3 regions of the Mesorhizobium sp. WSM4906 genome follow, and region 1 is predicted to be linked to each of the others. Evidence: predicted binding sites of a transcription regulator. Region 1 holds the regulator's gene; each other region holds the start of a gene.
What was found. Region 1 encodes LexA, which represses DNA repair genes until DNA is damaged. Its sites were predicted from a motif close to TGTTCNNNNTGTGTTCNG; they were not measured.
Positions count from the first base shown of each region.

Region 2: the regulator LexA is predicted to act here: its motif matches at 5,809-5,826, upstream of QAZ22_RS03555 (YifB family Mg chelatase-like AAA ATPase).
Region 3: the regulator LexA is predicted to act here: its motif matches at 9,247-9,264, upstream of recA (recombinase RecA).

Region 1 is NZ_CP121355.1:4,265,868-4,276,170, reverse strand. Features, by position in the region: gene trpD (anthranilate phosphoribosyltransferase) at 1-100, shown strand, start outside; gene trpC (indole-3-glycerol phosphate synthase TrpC) at 105-917, shown strand; gene moaC (cyclic pyranopterin monophosphate synthase MoaC) at 920-1,414, shown strand; gene glp (gephyrin-like molybdotransferase Glp) at 1,417-2,622, shown strand; gene lexA (transcriptional repressor LexA) at 2,739-3,473, shown strand; gene QAZ22_RS20420 (ComEC/Rec2 family competence protein) at 3,457-5,922, opposite strand; gene gltX (glutamate--tRNA ligase) at 6,024-7,448, shown strand; gene gltA (citrate synthase) at 7,629-8,957, shown strand; gene lpxB (lipid-A-disaccharide synthase) at 9,038-10,219, opposite strand; gene QAZ22_RS20400 (LpxI family protein) at 10,209-10,303, opposite strand, start outside.
Region 2 is NZ_CP121355.1:757,005-767,307, forward strand. Features, by position in the region: gene QAZ22_RS03530 (GtrA family protein) at 36-1,829, opposite strand; gene QAZ22_RS03535 (glycosyltransferase) at 1,952-2,962, shown strand; gene QAZ22_RS03540 (GtrA family protein) at 2,962-3,336, shown strand; gene gshB (glutathione synthase) at 3,416-4,357, shown strand; gene QAZ22_RS03550 (cyclic nucleotide-gated potassium channel) at 4,672-5,733, shown strand; gene QAZ22_RS03555 (YifB family Mg chelatase-like AAA ATPase) at 5,920-7,449, shown strand; gene QAZ22_RS03560 (TetR/AcrR family transcriptional regulator) at 7,501-8,088, opposite strand; gene QAZ22_RS03565 (DUF308 domain-containing protein) at 8,221-8,811, opposite strand; gene QAZ22_RS03570 (IS256 family transposase) at 9,207-10,303, shown strand, end outside.
Region 3 is NZ_CP121355.1:4,047,390-4,057,692, reverse strand. Features, by position in the region: gene QAZ22_RS19320 (DUF805 domain-containing protein) at 1-291, opposite strand, end outside; gene QAZ22_RS19315 (RNA methyltransferase) at 372-1,211, opposite strand; gene QAZ22_RS19310 (NADP-dependent isocitrate dehydrogenase) at 1,419-2,630, shown strand; gene QAZ22_RS19305 (glutathione S-transferase family protein) at 2,717-3,343, shown strand; gene QAZ22_RS19300 (DUF2269 domain-containing protein) at 3,382-3,867, opposite strand; gene QAZ22_RS19295 (SDR family oxidoreductase) at 3,864-5,159, opposite strand; gene alaS (alanine--tRNA ligase) at 5,168-7,837, opposite strand; gene recA (recombinase RecA) at 8,092-9,189, opposite strand; gene QAZ22_RS19280 (carbohydrate kinase family protein) at 9,471-10,303, shown strand, end outside.

The DNA of each region.
Region 1 (10,303 bases):
GACGACGCTCGCCGACGGCATTGAAGCCGCCGCGCAAGCCATCGACAGCGGCCGGGCCCTCGCGGTGCTCGACAAGCTCGTCGAGATTTCGAACGGTTAGAGCCTTGTCCGATATCCTGCGCAAGATCGAAACCTACAAGCGCGAAGAGATCGCCGCGGCGAAGCTCAACGTGCCGCTTGCCGAGATCAAGGCCAAAGCGAAGGACATGGAGCCGCCGCGCGGCTTCCTCGCCGCGCTCGAGGCCAAACGCAAGGCCGGCGGCTTTGCGCTGATCGCCGAAATCAAGAAGGCGAGCCCCTCCAAGGGGCTGATCCGCGCCGACTTCGACCCGCCGGCGCTCGCCAGGGCCTATCAGCGAGGTGGAGCGGCCTGCCTTTCGGTGCTGACCGACGCCCCGTCCTTCCAGGGTGCGCCTAGCTTCCTGACCGCCGCGCGCGCCGCCGTCGGCCTGCCTGCTTTGCGCAAGGATTTCCTCTTCGATCCGTACCAGGTTTATGAAGCCCGCGCCTGGGGCGCGGATGCCATCCTCATCATCATGGCAAGCGTCGACGACGCTTTAGCCAGCGAGCTCGAAGCGACGGCTTTCGAGCTCGGCATGGACGCGCTGGTCGAGGTGCATGACGTAAAGGAGATGGAGCGCGCGCTTCGCCTCTCGTCGCGGCTGATCGGCATCAACAACCGTGATCTGAGGACCTTCGAGACCAGCCTCGACGTTTCCGAGCGGCTTGCAGCGATGGTGCCGGCCGATCGGCTGCTCGTCAGCGAAAGCGGCATCTTCACTCATCAGGATTGCCGCCGGCTGGAGAAGAGCGGGATCGGTACCTTCCTCGTCGGCGAGAGCCTGATGCGGCAGGCCGATGTGGCTGCCGCGACCGAGCTTCTGCTGACGGGCAAGGCGCCGGCCGAGGCCCTTTGAGGATGCCTGCCCTCACCCATCTCGGCGCCAAAGGCGAAGCCAACATGGTCGATGTCGGCGACAAGGCCGAGACGACACGCACGGCGATCGCCGAGGGCTTCGTCTCGATGCGAGCGGAAACGCTGGAGATGATCCTGGCCGGCGACGCCAAGAAGGGCGACGTGCTGGGCACGGCGCGCATCGCCGGCATCATGGCGGCCAAGAAGACGCATGAGCTTGTCCCGCTCTGCCATCCGCTGCTCCTGACCAAGGTCGCCGTCGATATCGAGCCCTACCGCGCCCTCCCCGGCCTGAAGGTCACCGCGCTTGCCCGCGTCACCGGCAAGACCGGCGTGGAGATGGAGGCGCTGACCGCGGCGTCGATCGCCTGCCTCACCATCTACGACATGGCCAAGGCGGCGGACCGCGCCATGGTTATCTCCGGCATCAGGCTGGTCGAGAAGACCGGCGGCAAGTCGGGCGACTACAAGTCCGTCAAATCCGGGGCGAGTTCCTGACGATGGCGCTGGTTCCGGTCGCCGAGGCGCTCGGGCGCTTGTTGGATGGCGCAACCGCGCTGCCGGGCGAAAACGTGCCGCTGGCCGATGCGGCCGGCCGGGTGCTCGCCGAACCGCTGGTGGCGCTGCGCACCCAGCCGCCCTTCAACGCTTCGGCCATGGACGGCTATGCCGCCCGCGCTGTCGACGTGACCTCTGTGCCGGCGCGGCTTTCCGTGATCGGCGTGGCGCCCGCCGGGCGCGGTTTTGCCGGCTCCGTCGGCAAGGGTAAGGCGGTGCGCATCTTCACCGGCGCACCGCTCCCCGAAGGGGCCGACACCGTCGTCATCCAGGAAAATGTTCACGACCTCGGCGGCGGCCGCATCGAAGTGACCGAGCCGACGGCGGAAGCTCGCAACGTCCGTCGCCGTGGGCTCGACTTCGGCCAGGGTGATGTAGTTCTCGAAAAAGGCCGCCTGCTCGATCCGGCAGCGCTATCGCTGGCGGCGGCCGCCAATCATCCGAGCCTCAACGTGGTGCGTCGGCCGATTGTGGCCATCATCGCCACGGGCGATGAATTGCTGCCGCCCGGAAGCACGCTCGGCGCCGACCAGATCATCTCGTCCAACGCCTATGGCGTAGCGGCGACGGCGCAGTCGGTCGGTGCCCGCGCTCTCGACCTCGGTATCGCCGCCGACCGGCAGGATGCGATTTCGGCGCTGGTCAAGAAAGCGGTCGCGGTCGGCGCCGATGTTATCGTCACCCTCGGCGGCGCCTCGGTCGGTGATCATGATTTGATCCACGACGTGCTGACCGGCGAAGGCATGCAGCTCGATTTCTGGAAGATCGCCATGCGCCCCGGCAAGCCGCTGATGTTTGGCCGGCTTGGCAACATCCGCTGCATCGGCCTGCCCGGCAATCCGGTGGCGAGTCTTGTCTGCTCGCAATTGTTCCTGAAGCCGCTCCTGGCGCGTCTTGGCGGCCGCAGCTACCGCCAGGATATCCGGACCGCGCGGTTGGCTTCCGCGATGCACGCCAACGATCTCAGGCAGGACTATGTGCGGGCAGTCGTACGTGAGGATGCCGGACAGTTGATCGCGACACCGTTCAGCATCCAGGATTCCTCCATGCTGAGGATGCTCGCCGACGCCGACGGCCTGATCGTGCGCGAGCCCTTCGCCCCGGCTGCGGAAGCCGGCGACGAATGCAGCGTTCTGATGTTACGCTGAACAAAACGTCAACAGATTCACTAAACTTTAAACGGTTGCGGAACACAACTGGAACAGATAGTGTTTGTTCTGGGTTTGTTTTTCTGATTCTGGTTCCAAAACCCATGGGGGCCGCCATGCTGACGCGCAAACAACATGAACTGCTGATGTTCATCCATGAACGGCTCAAGGAAAGCGGCATTCCGCCGTCTTTCGATGAGATGAAGGAAGCGCTCGACCTCGCTTCGAAGTCGGGCATCCACCGTTTGATCACGGCACTGGAGGAGCGCGGTTTTATTCGCCGGCTGCCGAACCGCGCGCGCGCTCTTGAGGTGCTGCGCCTGCCCGATTCGATCGCGCCCGGCCTGAATGCGGCGAGAAAATTCTCGCCGAGCGTCATCCAAGGCGGTCAAGGCAATCTCGGCCGGCAGATCAAGCCAGCGGCGCCCTCCCGCACACCGACGCCCAGCAATGACGACGACGCCGTTTCGGCCGTGTCCATCCCGGTGATGGGTCGCATTGCCGCCGGTGTGCCGATCGACGCTATCCAGCACCAGACGCATTCGATCACAGTTCCGCCGGACATGATCGCAGGCGGCGAGCACTACGCGCTCGAGGTCAAGGGCGATTCGATGATCGAAGCCGGCATCTTCGACGGCGACACGGTGATCATCCGCAATGCCAACACAGCGAGCCCGGGCGAGATCGTGGTGGCGCTGGTGGACGACGAGGAAGCGACGCTGAAACGCTTCCGCCGCAAGGGCGCCTCGATCGCGCTCGAGGCCGCCAACCCGGCCTATGAGACCCGCATCTTCGGACCGGACAGGGTCAAGGTGCAGGGCAAGCTGGTCGGGCTCATTCGTCGCTACTGAGTGGCGGCGGCTTGGTCTGTGGCTTCTCAGGCCGCTCGTATGGCGCTAGCCCCCTCGCCTCGCGCGAGTAGCGCCGCTGTTCGTGCCAGGGGCGATAGGGCTTTTCGACGGCGTATTGAATGGCGGCTCGCGCCGTTGCCGACTGCGGGTCGAAGTAGACGGCGGCGCTGCCGTCGCGCGCAAGCTGCCGCTTGGTGACGACGAGGATGCGTGGATCGCGGCAAGGATTGTAGGCCGTGGCGTCGTTGATGACGATGAGGTCGGCGAAGCCGCAGGCCGGCCTGGCGCTATCGCGGTTTTCCGCCAAGGCGACGATTGCACCGGACGGATGCCGGCCAATGCAGAGATCGCCAGTGCAGTAAAAGGGGGATCCCGCCGGCAAGTCGACCGGGTCGGCGATGTCGAATGCGCCTTTCGCGAATGTTTCCGGCGGCACGATCGTTTCGGCCCTCAGCGCACGTTTCCAATTGTCGGTGGTGAAGTCGTTGGAGCGGGCGCGATTGACGGCGAGCTCTCCGCCGCCGATCGGCATCGCCACCAGATGCGCGTCCTCGGAGATCAGCAGGTCCGGCGTGCGCACTTGCGGGACCGCCAGTAGTGCGGCCAGCGCGAAGGGCACTGCCGCCAACCTGAGCCAGGTGGTGGCCATGGTTGCTATCACCAGCGCGATTGTCGCGAGCAGCACCGACTGGATCGAGATCAGCCCCACGGCATCGACCGGCGACCGTTCCGAAATCCAGGCCGAAATCGCGATCATCGCCGTCAGGCCCTTGCCCATGATGTAGAGGAAAGGACCATCGAAGCCGAATGGCATCGCCAGTGCGCTAAAGACGGCAAACGGCATGACAACCAGCGACACGATCGGCATGACGGCCAGATTGGCCATCAGGCTGAGCGGCGAGACGCGCTGGAAGTGCCAGATGGCAAACAACGCCGTGGCGGTTCCGGCAATGATCGACGTTATGGCGGCGCCGACAAGCCCGACAGCCAACTTGTGCGACAGGAACCGCAGGAACGACCGCTTCGCCGGCGGCGCTCTCGACTTGCCGGCGCGGTAGTCGGCCCATCCGGCATAGGCGCCGACAAGGGCCGCGGTCGCGGCGAACGACATCTGGAAGCTCGGACCAACCACTTCGTGCGGTGACACCATGATGACGGCAATGGCCGAAATCGCCAGGTTGCGCATCGTCAACGCCGCACGGTCGAAGAGCACGGCGACCAGCATGACGGCGAGCATGATGAAGCTTCGTTCGGCGGCGACCACCACGCCGGAGATGACGAGGTAAGCAGCGATCGACACCAGCGCGACCGCTGCGGCATATTTCTTCACCGGCCGGCGTGACGAGAAATCCGGAAGCAGCGCGAAGACGCCGCGCAGCAAAAGCATGACCGTGCCGGCGACCAGCGCCATGTGCAGCCCGGAAATCGAGATGATGTGGTAGATGCCGGTCCGCCGCATCGCCTCGTTGATATCCTCGGGAATGCCCGCGCGAACGCCGACGATCAGCGCCGCGGCAATCTCGCCTTCGGGTCCGCCGACGGTGCTTCTGATGTGATCGGCAATCGTCTCGCGCGCATTCTCGATCGCCCAGGCGATGCTCGCCTGGGCGGGAGGGTCGCTTGTCGGAATGACTTTCGGATCGCCGAGGAAAAATCCACTGGCGCCGATGCCGGAGAAATAGCTGTCGAAGGAAAAATCATAACTTTCGGGGCGAACCGGTCCCGTCGGCGGCAGGAGCCGTGCATAGCCCGTCACCAGCGATCCAGCCTTGACGTTGGGCGGAATCCCGCGCGCCGAGAGCCTGACGCGATCCGGCGCGTAGCGCAGTTTTGGCTGCGCGGTCGAGACGAGGTCGATGGTCAGCCGCACCCGGCCATTGGCCATCTCCTCGGCGACGACAACGCGACCCGTCAGCCGCGTCTGTATCTCGGAGCCGAGCATCGGCGTTGCGGCCCGCCATGTCTCGACCTTCGCGGCGACAAAGCCCAGCGCGCAAAACAGCGCCGCCATGAAGATAAGATGCGTCTTCGGCCAAGAGCGGGAAACCGCCGCGCAGACGGCCATCAGCGCCACCGCCGCCAGCGGCCGGTAGAGATCCGGCTCGCTGTTCAAGGAGAAATAGAGGATCACGCCAGCGGCAAGGAACACCGGCACCAGCAGGAAACCAATGCCGCGGTCGAGTTCGGTGGTGGCGGCTTCGGCGACGCTTCGGCGAAGCGCGGAAAAAGAGGTACGGCGGAACTGGCTGCGGATCCGATCGATAGTCGCCGGCTGAAGCGGCTGCAGCGAGGCATCACCGCCCGGTGGCAAGATCTCCGCAGCCGGGCGCGGCGCCGGAACCGAAATCGGCGTCGCTTCGGCAGGCGCGGTGCCGGCAAACAGCAGGCGCTCGCTGACGCCCGCCGTCGTCCCCTCGCCCTGCTCCGCACCCCGGCCACGTCCAGCCATCGGGTCTGCCCCTTGCGCCCCAGACCTCCTATGCTACATGAACGCCGACCGCGCGAAAGTCCGCGCAATCACGCCTGCTTCAGTGCCACTCTGAGAGTTCCATGTCCGACAAGGTCGTCACCCGTTTTGCCCCCTCGCCCACCGGCTACCTGCATATCGGCGGCGCGCGCACGGCGCTGTTCAATTGGCTCTACGCCAAGCACACGGGCGGCACGATGCTGCTGCGCATCGAGGACACCGATCGCGAGCGCTCTACCGAGGCGGCGACGGCCGCCATCCTTGACGGGCTGACTTGGCTCGGTCTCTCATGGGACGGCGAGGCCGTATCGCAGTTCGAGCGCGCGCCGCGCCACCGCGAGGTGGCCGAAGAGCTCGTGCGCCTGGGCAAGGCCTATTACAGCTACGAGACGCCTGCCGAGTTGGAGGCGATGCGCGAGGCAGCGCGAGCCATGGGCCTGCCGCCGCGCTACAACGGGCAGTGGCGCGACCGCGACCCGTCCGAGGCGCCTCCCGGCGTCAAGGGCGCCATCCGCATCAAGGCGCCGACCGAGGGCGAGACCGTCGTGCGCGACCGCGTGCAGGGCGAGGTGCGCTTCCCGAATAAGGACCTCGACGACTTCATCATCCTGCGCTCGGACGGCAACCCGACCTACATGCATGCCGTCGTCGTCGACGACCACGACATGGGCGTCACGCACATCATCCGCGGCGACGACCATCTGACCAACGCCGCGCGCCAGACCGTCATCTACAACGCCATGGGCTGGGCGGTGCCGTCGATGTCGCACATCCCGCTGATTCATGGCGCCGACGGCGCCAAGCTGTCGAAGCGCCATGGCGCGCTCGGCGTCGAGGCCTATCGCGCCATGGGCTACCTGCCTGAGGCCCTGCTCAACTATCTGGCCAGGCTCGGCTGGAGCCATGGCGACGACGAGGTCATGTCGATCGAGGACATGATAGCTTGGTTCGACATCGGCGACGTCAACAAGGGCGCCGCCCGCTTCGATTTCGCCAAGCTCGAGGCGCTGAACGGCGTCCATATGCGCAAGATGGACGACAAGGCTCTCTTCGACATCTTCGTCGCCACCCTGCCCTATCTCGAGGGCGGACTGGCGCTCGCGGCAAAGCTCGACGACAGGCGCAAGGCGCAGCTGCTTGCCGCCATGCCCGGCCTCAAGGAGCGTGCAAAGACGTTGGTCGAACTCGTCGATGGAGCCGCCTTCCTCTTCGCGGATCGGCCGCTGCAGCTCGACGAGAAGGCGGCCGGGTTGCTTGGCGGCGACGCGCGCGCCATTCTGCGCGGCGCCCATGCCGCGCTCGCGGCGGTCGCCGGCGAATGGAACGCCGCAGCCGCGGAAGCCGCTATTCGCAACTTTGCGCAGACCGGCGGTCACAAGCTCGGCGCCGTGGCCCAACCGCTGAGAGCCGCGCTCACCGGTCGAAGCACATCGCCCGGCGTGTTCGACGTGCTTGCCGTGCTGGGACGCGACGAAAGTCTAGCGCGGATTGGAGATCAAATCGATTAGGAGCGAACTGGCCCAAGAAGATTGGCATTGAAAGGTGTGTTTCGCAGTGCAACATTAGGCCTTGGCCCAATCTGGCACGCACCCCTTAAAATGCGGTGGCAAGTTCGCGCATTCCGGTGATTTCGACGTGTCGTTTGCAGGAATTGCCTTGCCGGCATGAGGAAACAAAAGGAGTTTGCAATGAGCGAAGCTGCGACAAAACTGGAACCGGGCGGCAAGGCGCATGAGTCGACCGCCAGGCTCGAACTCGCCGGCAAGACCCACGAATTCAAGGTGCGAAGCGGCTCGACCGGGCCTGACGTCATCGACATCGGCGCTCTCTACAGCACCACCGGCGCCTTCACCTACGATCCCGGCTTCACCTCGACGGCGAGCTGCGAGTCGGCAATCACCTTCATCGACGGCGATGCCGGCATCCTCTTGCATCGCGGCTATCCGATCGACCAGCTTGCCGAGCACGGCGACTTCCTCGAGGTCTGCTACCTCCTGCTCTACGGCGAGCTGCCGACCAAGGCGCAGAAGGACGACTTCGACTACCGCGTGACGCGCCACACCATGGTGCATGAGCAGATGTCGCGCTTCTTCACCGGCTTCCGGCGCGACGCGCATCCGATGGCAGTCATGTGCGGCGTGGTCGGCGCCCTGTCGGCCTTCTATCACGACTCGACCGACATCTCCGATCCCTACCAGCGCATGGTCGCCTCGATGCGGCTGATCGCCAAGATGCCGACCATCGCGGCGATGGCCTATAAATACCACATCGGCCAGCCCTTCATTTATCCGAAGAACGAGCTGAACTTCGCCGCAAACTTCCTGCATATGTGTTTTGCGGTGCCCTGCGAGGAGTACAAGATCAATCCGGTGCTGGCCCGCGCGATGGAGCGCATCTTCATCCTGCACGCCGACCACGAGCAGAACGCCTCGACCTCGACGGTGCGCCTTGCCGGTTCTTCGGGCGCCAACCCGTTCGCCTGCATCGCCGCCGGCATCGCCTGCCTCTGGGGGCCGGCGCATGGCGGCGCCAACGAAGCGGCCCTCAACATGCTGGGCGAGATCGGCCATGTCGACCACATCCCGGAATTCATCGCCCGCGCCAAGGACAAGAACGATCCGTTCCGCCTGATGGGCTTCGGCCACCGCGTCTACAAGAACTACGATCCGCGCGCGAAGATCATGCAGAAGACCGCGCATGAGGTATTGGGCGAGCTCGGCATCAAGGACGATCCGCTGCTCGACATCGCGATGGAGCTGGAAAAGATCGCGCTGACCGACGAGTACTTCATCGAAAAGAAGCTCTATCCCAACGTCGACTTCTATTCGGGCATCACGCTGAAGGCGCTGGGCTTCCCCACCACCATGTTCACCGTGCTGTTCGCCGTCGCCCGCACCGTCGGCTGGATCGCGCAGTGGAAGGAGATGATCGAAGATCCGCATCAGAAGATCGGCCGCCCGCGCCAGCTCTACACCGGCGCCACGGAACGCGACTACGTGCCGATCGCGAAGAGGTGAGCGAGTAGCGAATGGGGAATAGCGAATAGGGAAAGAAGACCGGGGCGCCGGGCGGCATCCCAACCCCTACTCGCTATTCGCTACTCCCTATTCGCTTTCTTGATGCACCCCAGCACCACCTCGGCAGCGATCTCACCGGAAGGCCTCTCGGTTGCCATGCGCCTTACGATCTCGGCGAAGCCCGCCTTCTGCCAGGCGCGCATGCCGGTATCGGCAAACAGCGCTTCCAACTGACGCGCCAGGTTCTCCGGCCGGACATATTGATTGTAGAATTCCGGGATCAGCGTCCGGTCCGAAATCAGGTTGGGCAGCAGCGCCGACCAGGTGGTCACCAGATATCGGGAAATGAGACGCGCGATCGGATCGAGCTTGTAGCTGGAGACCATCGGAACGCCGCAAAGCGCCAGTTCCAGCGAAACGGTTCCGGACGCGATCAGAGCCGCATCGGCCTTGCCGAAGGCCTGCCATTTCCGCTCCGGATCGGTGATGATCTCAGGCTTCTCGTCCCAGCTTGCGACCGACGTTTTCACCAGATCGGCGACATGCGGCACCGTCGGCAGCAGCAGGCGCAACCGATGGCCGCGCTGGCGCAGGACCGACATGGCCTTGCCGAACGGTTCGATCAGCCGGCGCACCTCGCCGCGGCGCGAGCCAGGCAGCACGAGCAGTGTCTTGACGCGATCCTCCGGCAGGTCGCGCGGCAAGCTCTGCGCCTTGGCGGCGCCAAGCACCCCGGGGTCCTGCGTCAGCCGGTGGCCGACATAAGTGCCGGGCGGCCCGCCGAGGCGGGCAAGCGCCTTCACCTCGAAAGGCAAGATGCAGAGGATGTGGTCGACATAGGGCTTCATCGCCACCGCCCTGCCCGGCCGCCATGCCCACACGCTCGGGCAGACATAGTGGACGATCGGGATGTCGGGCGCGGCGGCACGCACCTTTTTGGCGACCCGCAGCGAAAAGTCGGGGCTGTCGATGGTGATCAGGCAGTCCGGCCGTTCCGCCGCGATGATGGCGGCCGTCTGGCTGATCCGGCGCATCAGCCGCGGCAGGTCGCGCAAGACGGCGCTGAAGCCCATCAGCGCGATCTCGCTGCCGTCGAAGAGCGGTGTCAGCCCCAGTCCCTGCAGGTGCCGCCCGCCAATGCCGACAAGCTGGATCTTGCGGCCGGTCGTCTTCTCAAGCGCGCGCACGATGTCCGCGCCAAGCAGGTCGCCCGACTCCTCGCCGGCGACGATGGCGACCTTGAGCGGTTTCTCACCGGCCATCGGCCCGCTCCTTTGCGGCAAGACCGACGATGAACAGGCCAAGCGCATTGGCTCGCGATAATGTCTCGGGACCTTCGAGAATGA
Region 2 (10,303 bases), 3.2 Mb from region 1:
GATTTTTCGAGCGCTCGCCGGAGTCTGCGCGACGCTTAACCGGCTCGCCTGACGCGATAGACTTCGATCGGGCTGCCTTTGGTCTCGGCGACCGGCTCGAGCCAGTCCGGAACGCTGCCTTGAAGCAGGTCGGAAAGGAGGCCGAGCGGTGCCTTTTTGACCAGCATCACGCTTTCGAAGCTGCCGCGGCAGATCGCCACGAGGCCGACGCGATGCGCCTCCACGATCTTGCGCGCCTCGTCCGGCGTGCCGAGAAACGCGTCCAGCACCAGAAGATTGCCGGCGACATTGCGATGATAGGGGCCGGCGAAGACGCGATGCCCGGAGAAGGCCAGGATCGGCGACCCGATGTCGGAGGGGGCGAGCACGGCGGTTTCGGGCATGCGGCCAAGCGCCGCGAAGCTGGCGTCCTTCCCGCAATCCCTGTCGATGTCGCCGGCGTCCGCGACGGGCGCGTTTTTTTCCAATGCCGTCGAGGTCGCCGCGGCGGCGCCCATCCAGACCGGATTGATCGACACAAGCCAGACCGCGGCGAGACGCATGGCGACGGCGAGCGAGGAATTGTTCTGCGCCCGCGCCCGCCATGTCGCGATCCAGGCGGACAGCGGGATCACGGCAAGGGCGATCGAGAATGTCGAGCCGCGCACCTGCCAGGCGGCAACGCCGAAGGCGACGAGAAGCAGCGCGGCAACGAGACTGTCCTGACGGCGCCAACCGCCGCGACCGAAACGCCGCGCCATCAGGACGATCGCCACCAGCGGCGTCGCGTAGCGCGCCGCCACCAGCGCCGGCGTATCGACAATCAGCGCGAACAGCGACTGGGCTTCGCTGATGTGGTCCAGCCATAACTCCTTGAGGCGCGGATCGAGGTCGGCATAAGGCGAGGCCAGGCATTGCGGGAACAGCGCGAGCGTGACCAGGCCGACGGCCACGGCCAGCATGGCGAGCGACAACAGACGGTGCCACCGGCTTCGCGCGGTGAATTCGACCGAAGCGATGGCCGAAAGCCCGACGCCGGCGATGGCGGCGACAACGAACTGCACGGTCGAGAAGGCGTCGCATTGCGCCTCGCCCCATGCCGAGGCCGGGATGGTGGCGAGGAAGACAAGACTCGATACGCCGGCGAAGCCTAAACCGAAATCCCTGGCGATCCCGCGCTCGCCGCTCGCGTCGGCGACGAAAAGCAGCGATACGCAGACGCCGATGGTGGCGACATAGGGAACGGTTTCCATGCCGACGGCGAGCGTCAGCGCCGCGCAGAGGCCGGAAAACAGCGCTGCCGCCCGGTGGACCGGGGCCTCGAGCAGCAAAGCGAGGCTCGCCATGGTCAGCATCAGCTGGACATTATGGTGGTCGAGCGCGCCCGGCGAATAGATGCCGAGGAACTGATAGCCGGCAGCGCCGACGATGACGGAAGGCAAGACAGCGCTGCGGCCGGCGAATGCGCGCGCCGCGCGGATGGTGAAGAACAGCGCCGAGCAGAACAGCAGCGTCGGCCAGAGCACCTGCGCGATCTCCTCCGCGAGAGGCCTGCTGCCGGTCAGCGCGGAGGCGGCCAGAATGATGGCGGCGATCGGTGTGTCGACCAGCCTGGACCAGTGCATGACGAAGCCGCCCTCGAGGCCCATCCTGTACTGGTGCAGGTCGAACCAGCCCTGGCCGTTGAGCAGATCGCGAACCTCGACCAGCCGCATCAGATTGTCGTTGTCGACATCGGCCAGCGCGCTGAAGCCCATCCATGCGTTGAACGCGAAGGCAGCCAGCGTTGCCAGTAACGCCAGCATGAAATCGAACTTCCAGGTGGCGGCGCCGTCCTTGGCTGCGCTCATGGTCGAGGCCTTTGGAGCTAGAGGCTTAAACCTAGCCTTAACGGCTTCAATAAATAGTAAAGCGGCCTGAGATGCCGGCATTGGCGCGGCCGGAGGGCTCAAGCCGGGCACCGGAGACAGACATGCCGCACGAAGTCCGCAACGAACCGGCGATCGCCGTGCTGCTGCCTTGCTACAATGAGGAGCTGACGATCGGCGAGGTCGTGCGGCGTTTCCGCGAGACCCTGCCGTCAGCGTCGATCTATGTCTACGACAACAATTCCAAGGACCTGACCGCGCTCAAGGCCCGCGCCGCCGGCGCGATCGTCGTGCGCGAACCGCGGCAGGGCAAGGGCAATGTCGTGCGCCGCATGTTCGCCGACATCGAGGCCGACATCTATGTGATGGCCGACGGCGACGGCACCTATGCGCCGGAGGATGCGCCGCAGCTGATCAACGTCCTGCAGACCGAGCGCTCCGACATGGTGGTGGGCACCAGGCGCGGCGTGACCGACGACGCCGGCCGCTCCGGCCACGCCTTCGGCAACCGCATCTTCAACCGGCTCTACAAGGGCCTGTTCGGCGCCGATTTCACCGACATCTTTTCCGGCTACCGGGTCTTTTCGCGGCGCTTCGTCAAGAGCTTCCCGGCGGTTTCCGGCGGCTTCGAGATCGAGACCGAAATGTCGGTCCATGCCTCGCAGCTCAAGCTGCCGGTGAGCGAGATGGCGCTCGACTACGGCCGCCGCCCGGAAGGTTCTTCGTCGAAGCTGTCGACCTTCCACGACGGCGCCAGGATTCTGTGGATGTTCGCCATGCTGATGAAGGAGACGCAGCCGCTGCGCTTCTTCGGCACATTCGCCCTGTTCTTCCTGGCGGCCAGCATCGGCCTGATGATACCGGTGCTGATCGAGTTCGCCGAGACGGGGCTGGTGCCGCGCATGCCGACCTGGGTGCTGTCGGTCGGCATGCTGCTCTTGTCCATGCTGTCGATGGTGACCGGGCTGATCCTCGATTCCGTGTCGCGCGGCCGGGCCGAGCAGAAGCGCATCTTCTATCTTTCGATCCCTTCCGGCCGCGGCGAGCGCCGCGCAGGCGCCAACGGGCAGGCACCGCTGAAGGGTGAGGCAGGCAAGGCCTCGCGGGCGGCCTGATGGGCCGGCTTACCCGCTTCGTCCTTGCCGGCGGCATCGGCTTCGTCGCCGACGCGGTCGCGCTCTGGCTGCTGCTTGCCGTCACGCCGCTCGGGCCGCTGGCGGCGCGCGTGCTTTCGATCGGCTTTGCGCTCACCGTCACCTGGCAGTTCAACCGGCACCTGACCTTCGCGCCGTCGAGCCGGGGCATCGCGCAGGAGGGCGCGCGCTATGGCGGCGTCGGTGTCGCCACCAGCATCGTCAACTATCTCGTCTATTGCGCCTTCCTGTTCGCGCTGCCGGCCCTGCCGCCGCTGGCGGCGCTGGCGGTCGCCTCGATCGTCGCCATGGCGCTGTCCTTCCTCGGCTATTCCCGGCTGGTCTTCGACCGCTGAGCTTCTGCACCAAGCGAGCACGATTGGCAGACGCCGCCGATTTCCTTATATCGGCGGCAGAGCTCACCGGAGACTGCAGATGCCGCTGAAGATCGCCGTCCAGATGGACCATGTCTCCACCGTGTCGATCGTCGGCGACACGAGCTTCGCGCTGTCGCTGGAAGCGCAGCGGCGCGGCCACAAGCTCTTCCACTACACGCCCGATCGACTGTCGATGCTGGGCGGCAAGGTGTTCGCGCGCGTCGAGGAGATGCAGGTGCGCGACGAGAAGGGCAACCACTATTCGCTGGGCGAGCCGGTGCGCACGGATCTGTCGGAGATGGACGTGGTGCTGCTCAGGCAGGATCCGCCCTTCGACATGAACTACATCACCACCACGCATATCCTGGAACGCATCCATCCGAAGACGCTGGTGGTCAACGACCCGGCCTGGGTGCGCAACAGCCCGGAAAAGATCTTCGTCACCGAGTTTCCGGAGCTGATGCCGGAGACGCTGATCACCAAGGATCCCCGGGAAGTGACCGCCTTCCGCAAGGAGTTCGGCGACATCATCGTCAAGCCGCTCTACGGCAATGGCGGCGCCGGTATCTTCCATCTGCAGGAGGCCGACCGCAACCTTGCCTCGCTGCTCGAAATGTTCGGCCAGTTGTTCCGCGAGCCCTATATCGTGCAGCGCTACCTCAAGGACGTGCGCAAGGGCGACAAGCGCATCATCCTGATCGACGGCGAGCCTGTGGGCGCCATCAACCGCGTGCCGGCCGAGCACGACTCGCGCTCCAACATGCATGTCGGCGGCCGCGCCGAGAAGACCGAGCTGACGGAGCGCGAGCGCGAGATCTGCGCCCGCATCGGCCCAGCGCTCAGGGAACGCGGCTTCATCCTCGTCGGCATCGACGTGATCGGCGACTGGATGACCGAAATCAACGTGACCTCACCGACCGGCATTCGCGAAGTGCAGCGTTTCGGCGGAGCCGACATCGCCAGCCTGTTCTGGGACTGCGTGGAAGACAAAAGGCGATAGCAGCGCCTCCGGTTCACGAAAACGGTGAACCGCGCTATCTGACGGAGACCTGCTTCGCGCTGAAGTTGCTCTCAGCCGGCCTGACGTGCTGCTCGGCGCTCACCCCGATACAGACGAAGCGCTCGTTGCCTTGCACCCAGGCGTCGTGGCCTGGGCGATATCGTGCAGGGCGCGCCCTGCGTGGACGCCTCGCGGGTTCCGTGATCCGTCTTGAGGACCGGCTTCATACATTCGGGTCGCAGCGACCGTAAGCACCTTTGCGCTTGCCTTGAAGGCATCTATTTTGGAGGGTAGTCGCCGGTCGTGGGCACAGAATGTCGGTACTGTCTTCCTCAAGACTCTACATGCCGCTCAACGCGGTGCTGGCCGCGCCCGGGCTTCTGGCGGTGGCTGCGCTCACGATACCGGACATGTCCGGATCTGGCAGACTGGGTCTGGCTGCCGTGCTCGCGGTCATTTGGGGCGCCTATCTTCTGCAGATGGCAGCGACGCTGCTCAAGCGCCGGGCGGGAGACGTTCGGACGCCGACAATCGCCATCGATGTGCTCGCGGTCTTGGTTCCACTCGCCGCGTTTCTGTTCATCGGCGGGCCCGACTGGAGCCTCTATTGTGCCGTGTGGCTGCTGAAGCCGCTGCGCGACTCGACTTTCTTCCCGCTGCTGGGCAGGGTCCTGACCAACGAAGCGCGAAACCTGATCGGCGTCACCACCGTCTTCGGCGTCGTTTTGTTCGGTGTCGCGCTCGCGGCCTATGTCATCGAGCGCGACATCCAACCGGAAAAGTTCGGCAGCATTCCCCAGGCGATGTGGTGGGCTGTGGTCACGCTGTCCACCACCGGCTATGGCGACGCCATTCCGCAAAGCTTCGCCGGACGCGTCCTTGCCGGGCTGGTCATGATGAGCGGCATCGGCATCTTCGCGCTCTGGGCTGGCATTCTTGCCACCGGCTTCGCTCAAGAAGTCCGTCGCGGGGATTTCGTCCGCAATTGGCAATTGGTCGCCGCCGTGCCGTTGTTTCAAAGGCTCGGCCCGGCCGCGCTGGTCGAGATCGTGCGCGCGCTACGACCTCGCATCGTGCCGGCGGGCGCCGTGATCTGCCGCAGTGGCGAGCCCGGTGATCGGATGTTCTTCGTCGTGGAGGGGCGCGTCAGCGTCGCGACACCGAACCCGGTGGAGCTTGGCCCTGGCGCCTTTTTCGGCGAGATGGCGCTGATCACCGGCGAACCGCGCATGGCGACCGTCAGCGCCACAACGGCGGTCTCGCTGCTGTCGCTGCACTCGGCGGATTTCCAGATGCTGTGCAGCAGCAGCCCGGAGATCGCGGAAGTCATCCGCAAGACCGCGCACGAGCGGCGCGGCGCGGCGCCGACGGCTTGACCGTACCAGCTGCGCAGCGCCGGATTGCGTATCACCTCGGCCCCAGGATCGTCGCTGGACGGCGCCCGCCCTTTGTGTTCCCGTAATGTTCTTGCGCGCTGCGCAAATCTGTGGTTGTCTAACCCGACTTCGCTCGCGGCTTGATCGCAAAGCCGCGCGCGAGTCTGTATCGGGGGCTCGGTAAAGATGGTGGCGCGGGTTCGCACGGTGGCTTTCCAGGGCATCGAGGCCGTGCCGGTCGATGTCCAGGTGATGGTAGCACCTGGCAAGGTCGGCATGCAGATCGTCGGCCTGCCGGACAAGGCGGTGGCCGAAAGCCGCGAGCGTGTGCAGGCCGCGCTTCATGCTTCTGGGCTGTCGATGCCGTCGAAGAAGGTGACGGTGAACCTTGCGCCGGCGGATCTGCCCAAGGAAGGCAGCCATTACGACCTGCCGATCGCGCTTGGATTGATGGCAGCACTTGGCGCCATTCCCGGCGACATGCTGGCCGGCTATGTCGTGCTCGGCGAGCTGTCGCTCGACGGCACCATCACGGCGGTGGCCGGCGCGCTGCCGGCGGCGATCGGCGCCAATGCCGAAAGCAAGGGCCTGATCTGCCCCTTCGCCTGCGGGCCGGAGGCGGCCTGGGCCGGCAAGGATTTCGACATACTGGCGCCGCGCAGCCTGATCGCCGTCGCCAATCATTTTCGCGGCACGCAGGTGCTGTCGCGGCCAGAGGCCGGCATCCAGGTCGCGGCGCGCGACCTGCCGGACCTCGCCGACATCAAGGGCCAGGAAAGCGCCAAGCGGGCGCTGGAGGTGGCGGCCGCCGGCGGTCACAACCTCCTTATGGTCGGCCCTCCAGGCTCCGGCAAGTCGATGCTGGCGCAGCGCCTGCCCTCGATCCTGCCGCCGCTGGCGCCGAAGGAATTGCTCGAAGTCTCGATGATCGCTTCCGTCGCCGGCGAGCTCGGCGAAGGTAAGCTGACGGATCGGCGGCCGTTCCGCGCCCCGCATCATTCGGCGTCGATGGCGGCGATGGTGGGCGGCGGCTTGCGGGCGCGGCCGGGCGAGGTGTCGCTCGCCCATCACGGCGTGCTTTTCCTCGACGAGTTCCCGGAATTCACGCCGCAGACGCTGGACGCGCTGCGCCAGCCGCTGGAGACCGGCGACTGCGTGATCGCGCGCGCCAACCACCGCGTCACCTACCCGGCGCGCATCCAGCTGGTGGCGGCGATGAACCCATGCCGCTGCGGCATGTCGGGCGAACCCGGCTATCGCTGCCTGCGCGGCGAGCGCTGCCGCACCGAATACCAGGCGCGCATTTCCGGCCCGCTGCTCGACCGCATCGATCTTCGGATCGAAGTGCCGGCGGTCTCGGCGAGCGACCTGATCCGGCCGGACCGCGCCGAGACGAGCGCGGCGGTGGCGCAGCGCGTGGCCCGCGCCCGGACCCTGCAGCGCGAGCGGCTCGAGAGCCTGGGCGCGTCCGTGACCACCAACGCGCATTGCCCGCCTGCGATCATCGAGGAAATCGCCAAGCCCGACGCGGCCGGGCTGACGCTGCTCAAGGACGCCAGCGACAAGCTCGCCTTTTCGGCGCGGGCCTATCATCGCGTGCTCAAAGTGGCGCGCACGCTGGCCGACCTCGACGCCAGCGAAACCGTGGGCCGCATCCATCTCGCCGAGGCGATTTCCTACCGCATGAGCGCGGAGCGGATGGCGCAGGCAGCGTAATCAAGGAATCTGCAAGGAGGCCCGGTCCGTTTCTCCGCCCCGAGTTCCTCTTCAACCGGCCTCGGGGATCAGCTTCTGCAACGTCGGCGCCATGATCGTGGCGAAAGCCGCTGTATCGCCATAGGCTCGCGCGGAAAGCATCGCCCCGTGAACGGTCGCCATGAAGGCCTCCGCCTCGACGCGCGGCACGGCGGAAATTGCCAGTGTGCCTTGCGCGGCGCCGCGCTCGATGACGCCGGTCAGCCAACCCGAGAGAAACTGAAAATACGCCCGGACTTCCGCGGCGACCTCTGGCGGAAGGGCCGGAAGCTCGCTGGCGAGCAAGGCGCAGACACAGAACGGCCTGCTCGCGTCCTCAATGCACTGGGCCCAGAAGCCGGCGTAGGTCCGAAGCAATTCAGGCGGCTCAGGCACATTGCGCTCAAGCTCCGCCATGCCTGTGACGGCATCCTCCAGGTAGCGCCTGACCAGGGTTTGCACCAGATCGACCTTGCTGGGGAAATGATGGTGGATGCTGGCCTTGCGGATACCGATCACCTCGGCGATATCGGCGTAGCTGAACCCGTTATAGCCGCCGGCGACGATGAAGCTTCGCGCGGCGGCCAGGATGTCATCGGCAGTGTTCGAGGGCTTGTTCATAGACATGCCAAGAGCAATTCCAGGAAAAGTGTATAGCGGTTGTCCGTCCGAAATTGCGTAAAAACAAATAGGTGGAGCAGTTCAGCGTTTCCGTGAAACGATGAACTGCTCTAACGTCCGGCGGAGAAAACCTCAACTCACGGCCCGCGGCGACTTGCGAAGGGCGCCGCCGACCGACAGCCACATGGCGGACACGAGGAAGTAGAAGGCGCCGAAAGCGGCATAGGGCGCAACATTGGCGATGCCAATGGCCTCCATGCCCGACGCCATCTTTACGAAGAACAAGCCCGCCAGCGCCGATTGGGCGCCGCTCAGGATCATCGCCCATTGGGCGCCGTTGATTTTCCAGCGGCGCACCGCGGTCAGCAGCTGAAGCGCGCCGGAGACGACGGCCCAGACACCATAGACCGCAAGCACCGCGCTCATGCTGCGGCCAAGCGCGACGGCAACGGCAATCGCGGTGATGATGCTGACGACCAAGTTGAGCAGCTGCGACCTGTTGCGGCCGAGCCCGCCGCTGCGCTGCGCGTCGAGATAATTCGCAAGCGCGTCCCATGCAGGGTAGGCCACCAGCATGACGGCAGCGAGCGGTGAGCCGGTCTTCGCGACGGTGAGGGCCGCCGCGACCCAGGCAGCCGATACGGCAAACCGCAGATAATAATAGTTTTTGAGCCATGCGTTTGAAGACAGGGCACGGCTTTGATCATTCATTTGTGCAGACATGATGAGATCTCTCGTTTGAACTATCTACCAACTAGTAGGTAGATAACGGATCGTCAATGCGCCGCCGATCACCTCGACATCTCATCTATGTGATCGATCGTTTCGCGCGCATTTCCGGCCGATGCACCGGCCAATAGCGTGCATGGCAGCTTGGCGCATGCATTGTCTTATGCTGCGCTGGTCGACCCCCACTCCGTCTCGGCTTCGCCGAGCCACCTCTCCCCCGATCGACGGGGTAGAGGAAAGGCGCCAGGCTTTTTGCCGTCAGCGCTCGTCCAGCAGGGCTCCCTTCCTTTCGGTAGTGTGCTGAGAGTTCTGCAAATTCGCTGAGAGAGGGCGGTCATGGCAGGCTGGTGATTGTTCACGTCACCTGATTCCCGCGAAGGAACGCCACCATGACCAAGATCGAAGATAAATCCGCCATAGCTGCCGTCAAAGACATTCTGCTTTCGAACCCGGATGGGCTGCACGAAGTGATCCGCGCAGTGATGCAGGAGGTCCTCGAGGCCGAGATGGACGAGGCGCTGGGCGCTTCGAAGAGCGAACGGACACCGGAGCGGCTCGGCTATCGCTCTGGGTATTACGGCCGCACGCTTGTCACCCGTGTCGGCAAGCTGGAGCTGCGGGTTCCGCAGGACCGGCAGGGGCGCTTCTCCACCGAGCTGTTCGAGCGCTACCAGCGCTCCGAGCGGGCCTTGGTGGCGACGCTTGCCGAGATGTACGTGCAAGGCGTGTCGACCCGCAAGGTCAAGGCGATCACCGAGGAGCTGTGCGGGCATGCCTTCTCGGCCTCGTCGATCTCGGCCATCAACAAACGGCTGGACGAAAGCCTGAAGGCCTTTGCCGAGCGCCCGCTTCAAGAGCCCTTTGCTTACCTCGTGCTCGATGCCCGCTACGAGAAGGTGCGCGAGGCCGGCATCGTCATGAGCCAGGCGGTGCTGATCGCGGTCGGCATCGACTGGGACGGGCGGCGCCAGATCCTGGCCGTGGAGATGGCCAATCGCGAGAGCCGCTCGGCCTGGAAGGACTTCCTCGTGGCGCTCAAGGCGCGCGGTCTTAGGGGCGTCGAACTGGTCGTGTCCGACGACCATGCCGGCCTGGTCGCGGCGATCGGCGAGGTGATTCCGGAAGCGGCCTGGCAACGCTGCTACGTGCACTTCCTCAGGAACGCGCTCGATCACCTGCCGCGCAAGCACGGCGACGACTGCCTGCAGGAGCTCAGATGGCTCTACGACCGGCGCGATCTCGCCGAGGCCAAGGCCGATCTCGCCGCGTGGCTGGCCAAATGGTCGGGCCGCTATCCGCGGCTGACGACGTGGGTGGAGGAGACCATCGAGCGCACGCTGACCTTCTTTCGCCTGCCGCGCCAGCACCACAAGCACCTGAAGTCGACCAACATGCTGGAACGCCTCAACGAAGAGATCAGGCGCCGCACCTATGTCGTGCGCATCTTTCCCAACGCCGAAAGCTGCCTGCGCCTGGTCAGGGCGCT
Region 3 (10,303 bases), 220 kb from region 1:
CAGGAAGGCATAGATGCCGGAAAAGACGATATAGGACCACAGGATCCAGCCCGAAGCATCGGCGTCGCGGCTGCGGCGCCAGGCGACGTTGCCGCGCAATGCAACGAAGATGAGCGACACGACAAGCGCGGCGCCGGCCAGGCCTTGCCGCGACGGCCCAGGCATCGAATTGATCAGCCCCGCAAAGCCGACCGTTGCGGCAATGCAAAGGGCGATCGCCACCGCTTCCGCCATGAACAAGCCGAGCGAATAGAAGAAGAAGCGCAGCCGACCAATATTGGACGTGAACATTGCTACCCCCACCGTTTCAATAACGATGGGTCGAAACCGAATAATATTCGGTTACTTCGAACGCCTGGACCTTACGGATTTTAACTTTCTTTGTCCGCTGCACGCTTTCGTGCTGCCGGCATCCGCCTCGGATCGTCGCCCGGCGAGCCGTCGCCACGCGGCATTGCAGGAGAAAACCTGTCGAGCGACGAGATGATGCCACGCAACACCTTCAGCTCCGGTTCGGCGAACCCCGCCCGTGTCAGCACGGCGCGCAGATTGTCGACCATCTTCGGCTTCTTCTCTTCCGGACGGAAGTAGCCGCGCGCCTCGAGCGCGCCTTCAAGATAGGTGAACAGGCTATGCAGCTGCTCCTTGGTCGCCGGCACCAGCTCCGGCCCTGAGAAGTTGGTCGCGGTCTCCTCGGCAAGGCCCGACTTCATCCACTCATAGGATATCAGCAGCACGGCTTGCGCGATGTTGAGCGAGGAGAAGCCCGGATCGACCGGAAAGGTGACGATCTCATCGGCGAGGCCGACCTCGTCATTGTAGAGACCGAAGCGTTCGCGACCGAACAGGATACCGGTGCGCAGTCCGGCCTGCTCGCGCGCCCGAAGCGCCCTGCCCGCTTCCACCGGACCGCGCACCGGCTTGAAGCCGTCGCGCTCGCGCGCCGTGGTGGCGAAGACGAAGTTGAGGTCGGCGACCGCCGAGGCCAGATCGTCGAAGACTTTCGTGGCATCGATGACATGGTCGGCGCGGCTGGCGGCCGCGCGCGCCTTCTCGCTCGGCCAGCCGTCACGCGGATTGACCAGGCGCAGCTCCGACAGGCCGAAATTCGCCATGGCGCGCGCGACCATGCCGATATTCTCGCCGAGCTGCGGCTCGACGAGGATGATCGCCGGTCCGGCGGTCTTGGCGGGGACGTTTGCGGCTGGCATGGCTCTCCGTAACCAGTGTTTGCGGCGTTTCAGCGTCCCCTGCCACATCCGGTTCGGAAAATGAAGCATTCACGACGGCGGCACTCGTCCATAGTGGTATGGATCGCGGTTTGCGCGCTCAAAAAGGCTTTGATATACGCTCCGCAACCCCGGCCGAAGCCATGCGGGCAAGGCCGTTCAGATCCCCAGCAACGAGGCATTCTTTCCATGGCGAAGATCAAGGTGGCGAACCCGGTCGTCGAGCTCGACGGCGACGAGATGACCCGCATCATCTGGCAGTTCATCAAGGACAAGCTGATCCACCCCTATCTCGACCTCAAGCTGGACTATTTCGATCTCGGCATCGAGAACCGCGACGCCACCAACGACCAGGTGACGATCGACTCGGCCAACGCGATCAAGAAATACGGCGTCGGCGTCAAGTGCGCGACGATCACGCCCGACGAGGCTCGCGTCGAGGAATTCAAGCTGAAGAAGATGTGGAAGTCGCCCAACGGCACCATCCGCAACATCCTCGGCGGCACCATCTTCCGCGAGCCGATCATCATGAAGAACGTGCCGCGCCTGGTGCCGGGCTGGACCAAGCCGATCGTCGTCGGCCGTCACGCCTTCGGCGACCAGTACCGCGCCACCGACTTCCGCTATCCCGGCAAGGGCAAGCTGACGATCAAGTTCGTCGGCGAGGACGGCACGGTGATCGAGCATGACGTGTTCGACGCGCCTGGCGCCGGCGTCGCGATGGCCATGTACAATCTCGACGAATCGATCCGCGAATTCGCCCGCGCCTCGCTGAACTACGGCCTGCTGCGCAACTTCCCGGTCTATCTGTCGACCAAGAACACCATCCTCAAGGCCTATGACGGCCGCTTCAAGGATATCTTCCAGGAGGTCTACGAGAAGGAATTCGAGGCTGAGTTCAAGGCGAGAAAACTCTGGTACGAGCATCGCCTGATCGACGACATGGTGGCTTCCAGCCTGAAATGGTCCGGCGGCTATGTCTGGGCCTGCAAGAACTATGATGGCGACGTTCAGTCCGACACGGTGGCTCAAGGGTTCGGCTCGCTCGGCCTGATGACCTCGGTGCTGATGACGCCGGACGGCAAGACGGTGGAAGCGGAAGCCGCGCACGGCACCGTCACGCGCCACTACCGCCAGCACCAGAAGGGCGAGGAGACCTCGACCAATTCGATCGCCTCGATCTTCGCCTGGACGCGCGGCCTCGCCCACCGCGCCAAGCTCGACGACAATGCCGAATTGAAGCGCTTCGCCGAGACGCTGGAGAAGGTCTGCATCCAGACCGTCGAGGCCGGCTTCATGACCAAGGACCTGTCGCTGCTGATCGGCCCGGACCAGCCCTGGCTGTCGACCACCGGCTTCCTCGACAAGATCGACGAGAACCTGCAGAAAGCGATGGGGTGAGGAGCGGTGTGCGAAGCGCATGAAAGGTCCCGAAATGGGCTTTTCAAGCGACGAGCGCCCGCAGCCATAGCGGAGGGCCGGGCCCGATGACCAAGCCGATCCTCTACGGCGCCGACTACAGTGTCTATGTCCGCATCGCGCGGATGACGCTGGAGGAAAAGGGCGTCGACTACGAGCTCGTCCCTCTCGACATCTTTGCGGCCGAAGGCATTCCCGCCTGGTTTCTCGAACACCACCCGTTCGGCCGCATCCCGGCCTTCGAGCATGACGGCTTTCGGCTGTTCGAGACCGGCGCCATCGCGCGCTACGTCGACGAAGCCCTTGATGGGCCCGCACTGCAACCTGCGGATCCGCGCGTTCGTGCGAGGATGGGCCAGATCGTCGGCATGCTCGATGCCTATGGCTATCGGGCCATGGTCTGGGACGTCGCTGTGGAGCGGCTCGAGAAGGCGCCCGCCGACGAGGAACTGATTGCCGCCGGCCTCCGCCAGGCAGAGACTGTGCTGAAAGTTCTCACGTCGCTGAAGGCAAAAGGCCCATGGCTGCTGGGCGAGCAGCTCACGCTGGCCGACCTGCACACGGCACCGGTCATCGCGTATTTCCTCAAGGTCGCCGAAGGACGCGACATGCTGGCGCGTTTCGCGGACATCGAGAGCTGGTATTCGCGCATCGCTGCGCGTCCGAGCTTTGCCCGGACGGAGAAGGTTGGCTGAAGCAAGCGCGTCCGATCTGCGGCAGTTCAGGCCGGGTTCTATGGCCAAAATCCTGTCTCCGGCCGGGTCACCATCAGCCAGAGAATGGCAAGCACCGCGCCGAAGGCCGGAAAACCGCAGGCGAACCAGATGCGGAAGAGGCGCCTCTCCTCCTCGGGCAGAGGGGCATTTTCCAACACGGCTTGCCGTGCCAGATCGCGCATGCGCAGCTGGATCCAGACGACCGGCAGCCAGAAGGCGCCGGCAACGGCATAGAGCAGCAGCGAAAGCACGATCCAGCCTTGACCGAGCGGCCATCCCATATCGCGCGCCAGCAACGCGCCGGTGATTGGCTGCACCACGACAGCGGTTGCCGTGAAGATGGCGTCGGCGATCACGACCGTGCCGGCGACATGAGCGACGATCTCGGGCTTGCCGGTCCGCTGCGCCATCAGCATGAAGAACGCTATGCCGGCACCGGTGCCGAACAGCACGGTGGCGCCGATAATGTGCAGCCAGCGCAAAATGTCGACCCAGATGCTCATCGCTCTTCCAAAATCGCCAGAGCCACAAGAACGAGGCAAAGCGTCGGCACGGCCTTCACGATGGCTCCGAGAGGATCAAGCCAGAGATCGGGAGCAAGCGCCGCCGCTGCGGCAAGGTAGAGCAAGGTGATGGCAATCATCGCCATCAGCGCCGATCGTGCGAAGGGTCGAACGACAACCGCTGCACCGACAACGATGTCGGCCACACTTCCGGCCAGAACCATCCCGAGCGCGAGGCCGTCCGGTAGGCCACGCGAGGTTAGAATGTCTGCGGCCACATTGTGCCGGACAAGCCCGACAATGCCCGAAACCAGCCAGAACGCGGACAAGACGGCATACACGACCGGCTTCAGCAGCCAAAGGCGTGCGAACCACCGCTCCTGAACATGCGCCGGCACAGCCGCCAGCGTTGCCTCCAAAGGTCGCGGCGAGCGGCCAGCGATTTCGGTCCAGGGTTTCGGGTTGCCGGTAACGCCCTTCTCGAGCGCGGCAAGCGCAGCACTGCGCAAGGGAGATCGCCACCCGAGAAGGCCGAGCCCATCCGCGACCATGCCGGCGAGCCGGCCGACAATCGCCGGGACCGCCACGACCGGCGCCTTGGATAAGCCGAGCCAGGCCCGAAATTCGAGCAGGACGGCGCCGAGAGGCCTGGCCCGTTCCTCGACGAGATCGATGACCTGCCCTTGCGCCAGAGATCCGCCGACGGCCCGCGATACCGCCTCGGCGACCTCCGTGATCGATACCGTTTGGATCGGTCGGTCCGCGAGCACGGCCGGCACGAAGCATGGAAACGCGGCCAGCGCGCGCAGCAAAGCCGTTCCGCCATAGGCGGCGGGCGCGACGACAAGGCCGGGCCGCAGTATCGTCCAATCCAGGGAGGATGACGCGACGGCGCGGTCACCTTCGGCCTTGGTCCGAAAGAACGCATCGTCGGAACCGAGGTCGGCGCCGATCGCCGAAATCTGCACCAGTCGGCGCACACCGGCCTGTTCGCAAGCAGTTACGAGGGCGGCGACCGACCGCCGGTGGATGGCGTCCAGATGGTCGCGCGGGCCGTCCTGCAAGGCGCCGGCGGCATTCACGATGGCTTCCACGCCGGCAAGCAAGGGTGCCCAGTCCGCCGCCGCGAGCAGCCGCGACATGTCGGCCGCGATCCACTCTACGCACGGCTTGCGCCGCCGCGCATCGCTGACATCACGACCGAGCCCGACAAGGTCTTGTCCGTCCTCGATCAAACGTCCAAGGACGGCTTCTCCGATAAGTCCGTAGCCGCCAAGGACGAGGACTTTCATCCGCTGGCTCAGGCGGCTTCGAGGGCCGCCCTCACCGCCGCGATGGCGTCGTTGGCCTTGGAGGCGTCGGGGCCGCCGGCTTGCGCCATGTCGGGGCGCCCGCCGCCGCCCTGCCCGCCGAGCGCGGCGGAAGCGACGCGCACCAGATCGATAGCGCTGAACCGGTTGGTCAGGTCTTCGGTGACGCCAACCACGACGCTCGCCTTGTTGTCCTCGCCGGCGCCGACAAAGACGACCACGCCGGAACCAAGCGTCTTCTTGCCGGCATCCGCGAGCGGCTTCAGGTCCTTCGGCGCCACGCCGCTGACCGCCTTGCCGAGGAAGCCGACGCCGGCGACGGTTTCGTTGGTGGGCGGGGCATCGGATACGGCCGTGCCGGCGCCAAGCGCCAGCTTCTTGCGCGCCTCGGAGAGATCCTTCTCGAGCTTCCTGCGCTCCTCGAGCAACGTCTCGACGCGGGCCGGGACATCGGCCGGCGAAATCTTCAAGGTCGCCGCCGCTGCCTTCAGGCGCTTGTCCTGCTCGTCGAGATGCTTGCGCGCCGCCTCGCCGGTCAGCGCCTCGATGCGGCGCACGCCGGCCGCCACCGCGCTGTCCGACAGGATGCGCACCAGCCCGATATCGCCGGTCGACCTGACATGCGTGCCGCCGCAGAGCTCGACCGAGTAGGGACGGTTGGCCTTGGCGCCATGCAAGCCCGTACCCATCGACACCACACGCACCTCATCGCCGTATTTCTCGCCGAACAGCGCCATGGCGCCCTCGGCGATCGCATCGTCGACCGACATCAGGCGCGTCGTCACCGGGCTGTTCTGCACGACGATCTCGTTCGCCATGCGCTCGACGTCCTCGAGCTCGTCCGACGAGATCGGCTTGTTGTGCGAGATGTCGAAGCGGAGCCGATCCGGCGCGACCAGCGAGCCCTTTTGCGCCACATGGGTGCCCAGCACCTCGCGCAGCGCCTCGTGGATGAGATGCGTCGCGGAATGGTTGGCACGCAGCTTCGAACGCCGCGCATGGTCGACCTTGAGCTCCACGGTGGCACCCAGCTTGACCGTGCCGCTGGCCACCTTGCCGAAATGCACGAACAGCCCGTCTGCCTTCTTCTGAGTGTCGGAGATCTCTATCGAGAAGCCGTCACCTGAGATAACGCCGGTATCGCCCATCTGGCCGCCGGATTCGCCATAGAACGGCGTCTGGTTGACGACCACGGCAATCGCGTCGCCTTTGCTTGCGCTGTCGACGGTCTTGCCGTCCTTGACCAGCGCCTGGATGAGGCCTTCCGCTTGCTCGGTCTCGTAGCCGAGGAATTCGGTCGCGCCGTTCTTTTCACGCACGGGAAACCAGACCGTCTCGGTCGCCGCTTCACCGGAACCCGCCCAATGCGCGCGCGCCTCCGCCCTCTGCCGCTCCATCGCATCGGTGAAGCCGGCCAGATCGACGGAGATGTTGCGCTGACGCAGCGCATCCTGTGTCAGGTCGAGCGGAAAGCCGTAGGTGTCGTAAAGCTTGAAGGCGGTCTCGCCGTCCAGCATGTCGCCGGCGCCGAGTGTCTCCGTCGCGTCCGCCAGCAGGCCGAGTCCGCGCACCAGCGTCTTGCGAAACCTGGTCTCCTCGAGCTTCAGCGTCTCGGTGATCAGCGCCTCGCCGCGGCTGAGCTCGGGATAGGCCTGGCCCATCTCGCGCACCAGCGCCGGCACCAGCTGCCACATCAAAGGCTCCTTGGCGCCAAGCAGCTGCGCGTGGCGCATGGCGCGGCGCATGATGCGGCGCAGCACATAGCCGCGGCCTTCGTTGGACGGCAGCACGCCGTCGGCCACCAGGAAGGAGGTCGAGCGCAGGTGGTCCGCGATCACGCGGTACGATGCCAAATTTTCCTCGGTCGGCCCGTGGCCGAGCGCCGAGGACGCCGCGTCGATCAGATGCTTGAACAGGTCGGTCTCGAAGACGCTCTCCACCCCTTGCAGGATGGATGCCATGCGCTCCAGGCCCATGCCGGTGTCGATCGACGGGCGCGGCAGATCGATGCGCTCGTCCTTCGTCACCTGCTCATACTGCATGAACACCAGGTTCCAGAATTCCAGGAACCGGTCGCCGTCCTCTTCCGGACTGCCGGGCGGACCGCCCCAGATGTGCTCGCCGCGGTCGATGAAAATTTCCGAGCACGGGCCGCAGGGTCCGGTGTCGCCCATCGCCCAGAAATTGTCCGAGGTCGGGATGCGGATGATGCGATGGTCCGAGAAGCCGGCGATCTTCTTCCAGTAGCCGGCTGCCTCGTCGTCGGTGTGATAGACGGTGACCAGGAGCTTGTCCTTCGGCAGACCGAAATCCTTGGTGATCAGGTTCCACGCGAGCTCGATCGCTCGCTCCTTGAAGTAATCGCCGAACGAGAAATTGCCCAGCATCTCGAAGAAGGTGAGATGGCGCGCGGTGTAGCCGACATTGTCGAGGTCGTTGTGCTTGCCGCCGGCGCGCACGCTCTTCTGCGCCGTCGAGGCGCGCGAGTAAGGCCGCTTCTCCAGGCCGGTGAAGACATTCTTGAACTGCACCATGCCGGCGTTGGTGAACATCAGCGTCGGATCGTTGCGCGGCACCAGCGGGCTGGAGGCGACGATCTCGTGACCCTCCTTGCGGAAGTAGTCGAGGAATGTCGACCGGATGTCGTTCACGCCACTCATGGATGCTGCCTTTTCGTAGGAACCGCCGGCATGGCCGGCGGCAGATGGGCTTTCGTGTTTCAGAAGATAGATTGGCCTTTTAGCCGTAGCTCTTGAGCCTGTCCAGAAACACGGAACTGGGCCAATTCACGAGCTGTCCGTGCATGCATACCGGCTCTGAAACGCAAACCGCCGGCACAAGGCCGGCGGTTCGGGACGCAATACCAAAGAACTCGATTACATAAGCACAACTTAATACATTTCGATTGTGGCACCTACATGGCGCCGGCTTCGTCCTCGAAGCCGTCATCGCCGCCTTCGGAGCCGCCATTCTCGAGGAATTTCTCGGCGATAAGCCCGGCATTCTGCCTCAGCGCCAGTTCGATCTCGCGCGCCGTGTCCGGATTGTCGCGCAGGAACAGCTTGGCGTTCTCACGGCCTTGGCCGAGACGCTGCGAATTGTAGGAGAACCAGGCGCCCGACTTCTCGACCACGCCGGCCTTGACTCCGAGATCGATCAGCTCACCGGTCTTCGATACGCCCTCGCCATACATGATGTCGAACTCGACCACCTTGAAGGGCGGCGCCAGCTTGTTCTTCACCACCTTGACGCGGGTCTGGTTGCCGACCACCTCGTCGCGGTCCTTGACCGAACCGATGCGGCGAATGTCGAGGCGCACCGAGGCGTAGAATTTCAGCGCGTTGCCGCCGGTGGTGGTTTCCGGCGAGCCGAACATGACGCCGATCTTCATGCGGATCTGGTTGATGAAGATGACCATGGTGTTGGAGCGCGAGATCGAGGCGGTGAGCTTGCGCAGCGCCTGGCTCATCAAGCGGGCCTGCAGGCCGGGCAGCGCATCGCCCATCTCGCCTTCGATTTCGGCGCGCGGCGTCAGTGCCGCGACCGAATCGACCACCAGCACGTCGATGGCGCCGGAACGCACCAGCGTGTCGCAGATCTCCAGCGCCTGCTCGCCGGTGTCGGGCTGGGAGATCAGGAGGTTTTCGAGATCGACGCCGAGCTTGCGGGCATAGACCGGATCGAGCGCGTGCTCGGCATCGACGAAGGCGCAGATGCCGCCCTTCTTCTGGGCCTCCGCAACGGTATGCAGCGCCAGCGTCGTCTTGCCCGAGCTTTCCGGCCCGTAGATTTCGATGATACGGCCGCGCGGCAGGCCGCCGACGCCGAGCGCGATGTCGAGGCCGAGCGATCCCGTCGGCACGGTTTCGATCTCGACGACCTGCTCGTTGGCGCCGAGCCGCATGATCGAGCCCTTGCCGAAAGCGCGCTCGATTTGCGACAACGCCGCATCCAGAGCCTTTGATTTGTCCACTGCCTTATCCTCTACAAGCCGCAAAGTATTCTGAGCCATGATACATCACCCCTTGGTCGTCAATGAAGGCCGGACAATCCGTGATCCCTGCTGTTTTGTACCTTTTTTGTTCTCATTTGGCAAGGGGCAGCAAATGACTGAAAAACAATCGATATCTGGATTTGTTCTTTTTTTGTCTCACTAGAGCTAGGGCGCGCCAGCGCCGCTGACCCAAAGACACTTCGACATCCGGCCGGCCCGAATCGCGTCACCGATTGCGGGGCGATGCGCGGAAACCTAGTGTGCGCACGCGAACAATCAACGAAGGTCACCTCCGCGGCATGCCGACATCCCCGAAAATTCTGGCGCTTGGCGGCGCCCATATCGACAGGCGCGGCCAGGTGTCGGGGATTTACGTGCCCGCCGCCTCCAACCCCGGCATCATGCGCGAGGATGTCGGCGGCGGCGTCTTCAACGCGCTGCGCAGCGTGGTGAAGCGCGGCGTGTCGGCGTCGCTGCTTTCGGTACGCGGCGGCGACGCGGCGGCCGAGACGGTCGCAGCGGCGATCGCAGGGGCCGGCATCACCGATCTTTCGGTGGTGTTCCTCGACCGCACGACGCCGAGCTACACGGCGTTGATCGACAGCGAGGGCGAGCTGATCGTCGGCTTTGCCGATATGGGCCTCTACGATCTCGCCTTCCCGAAGCAGATCCGCCGCGCCAAGGTGCGCGAGGCGATCGCCGAGGCCGACGCGATCCTCTGCGACGCGAACCTGCCGACAGCCGCGCTCGAACGTCTGTTTGCACAGGCAGGCGACAGGCCGGTCTTCGCCATCGCCATCTCGCCGGCCAAGGTCGTGCGGTTGGCGCCGCTGCTCGGCGATCTGTCGCTGCTGTTCATGAACCGCCGCGAGGCGGCGGCGCTTTGCGGCGCCGACATGTCCAGCCCGGATCTCGTCGAGGCGCTCAGGCGACAGGGGCTGACGGCGGGCGTGATCACGGCCGGCAGCGCTCCGGTGCTGGGCTTCGACGGGTCCGGTGCCTTTGCCATCGACCCGCCCGCGCCGCGACGGGTCGCCGACGTCACCGGCGCCGGCGACGCCCTGACCGGCGCCACCGTTGCCGCGCTGCTGCGCGGCCTGCCTTTGCGGATAGCGCTGCGCGAAGGCATTGC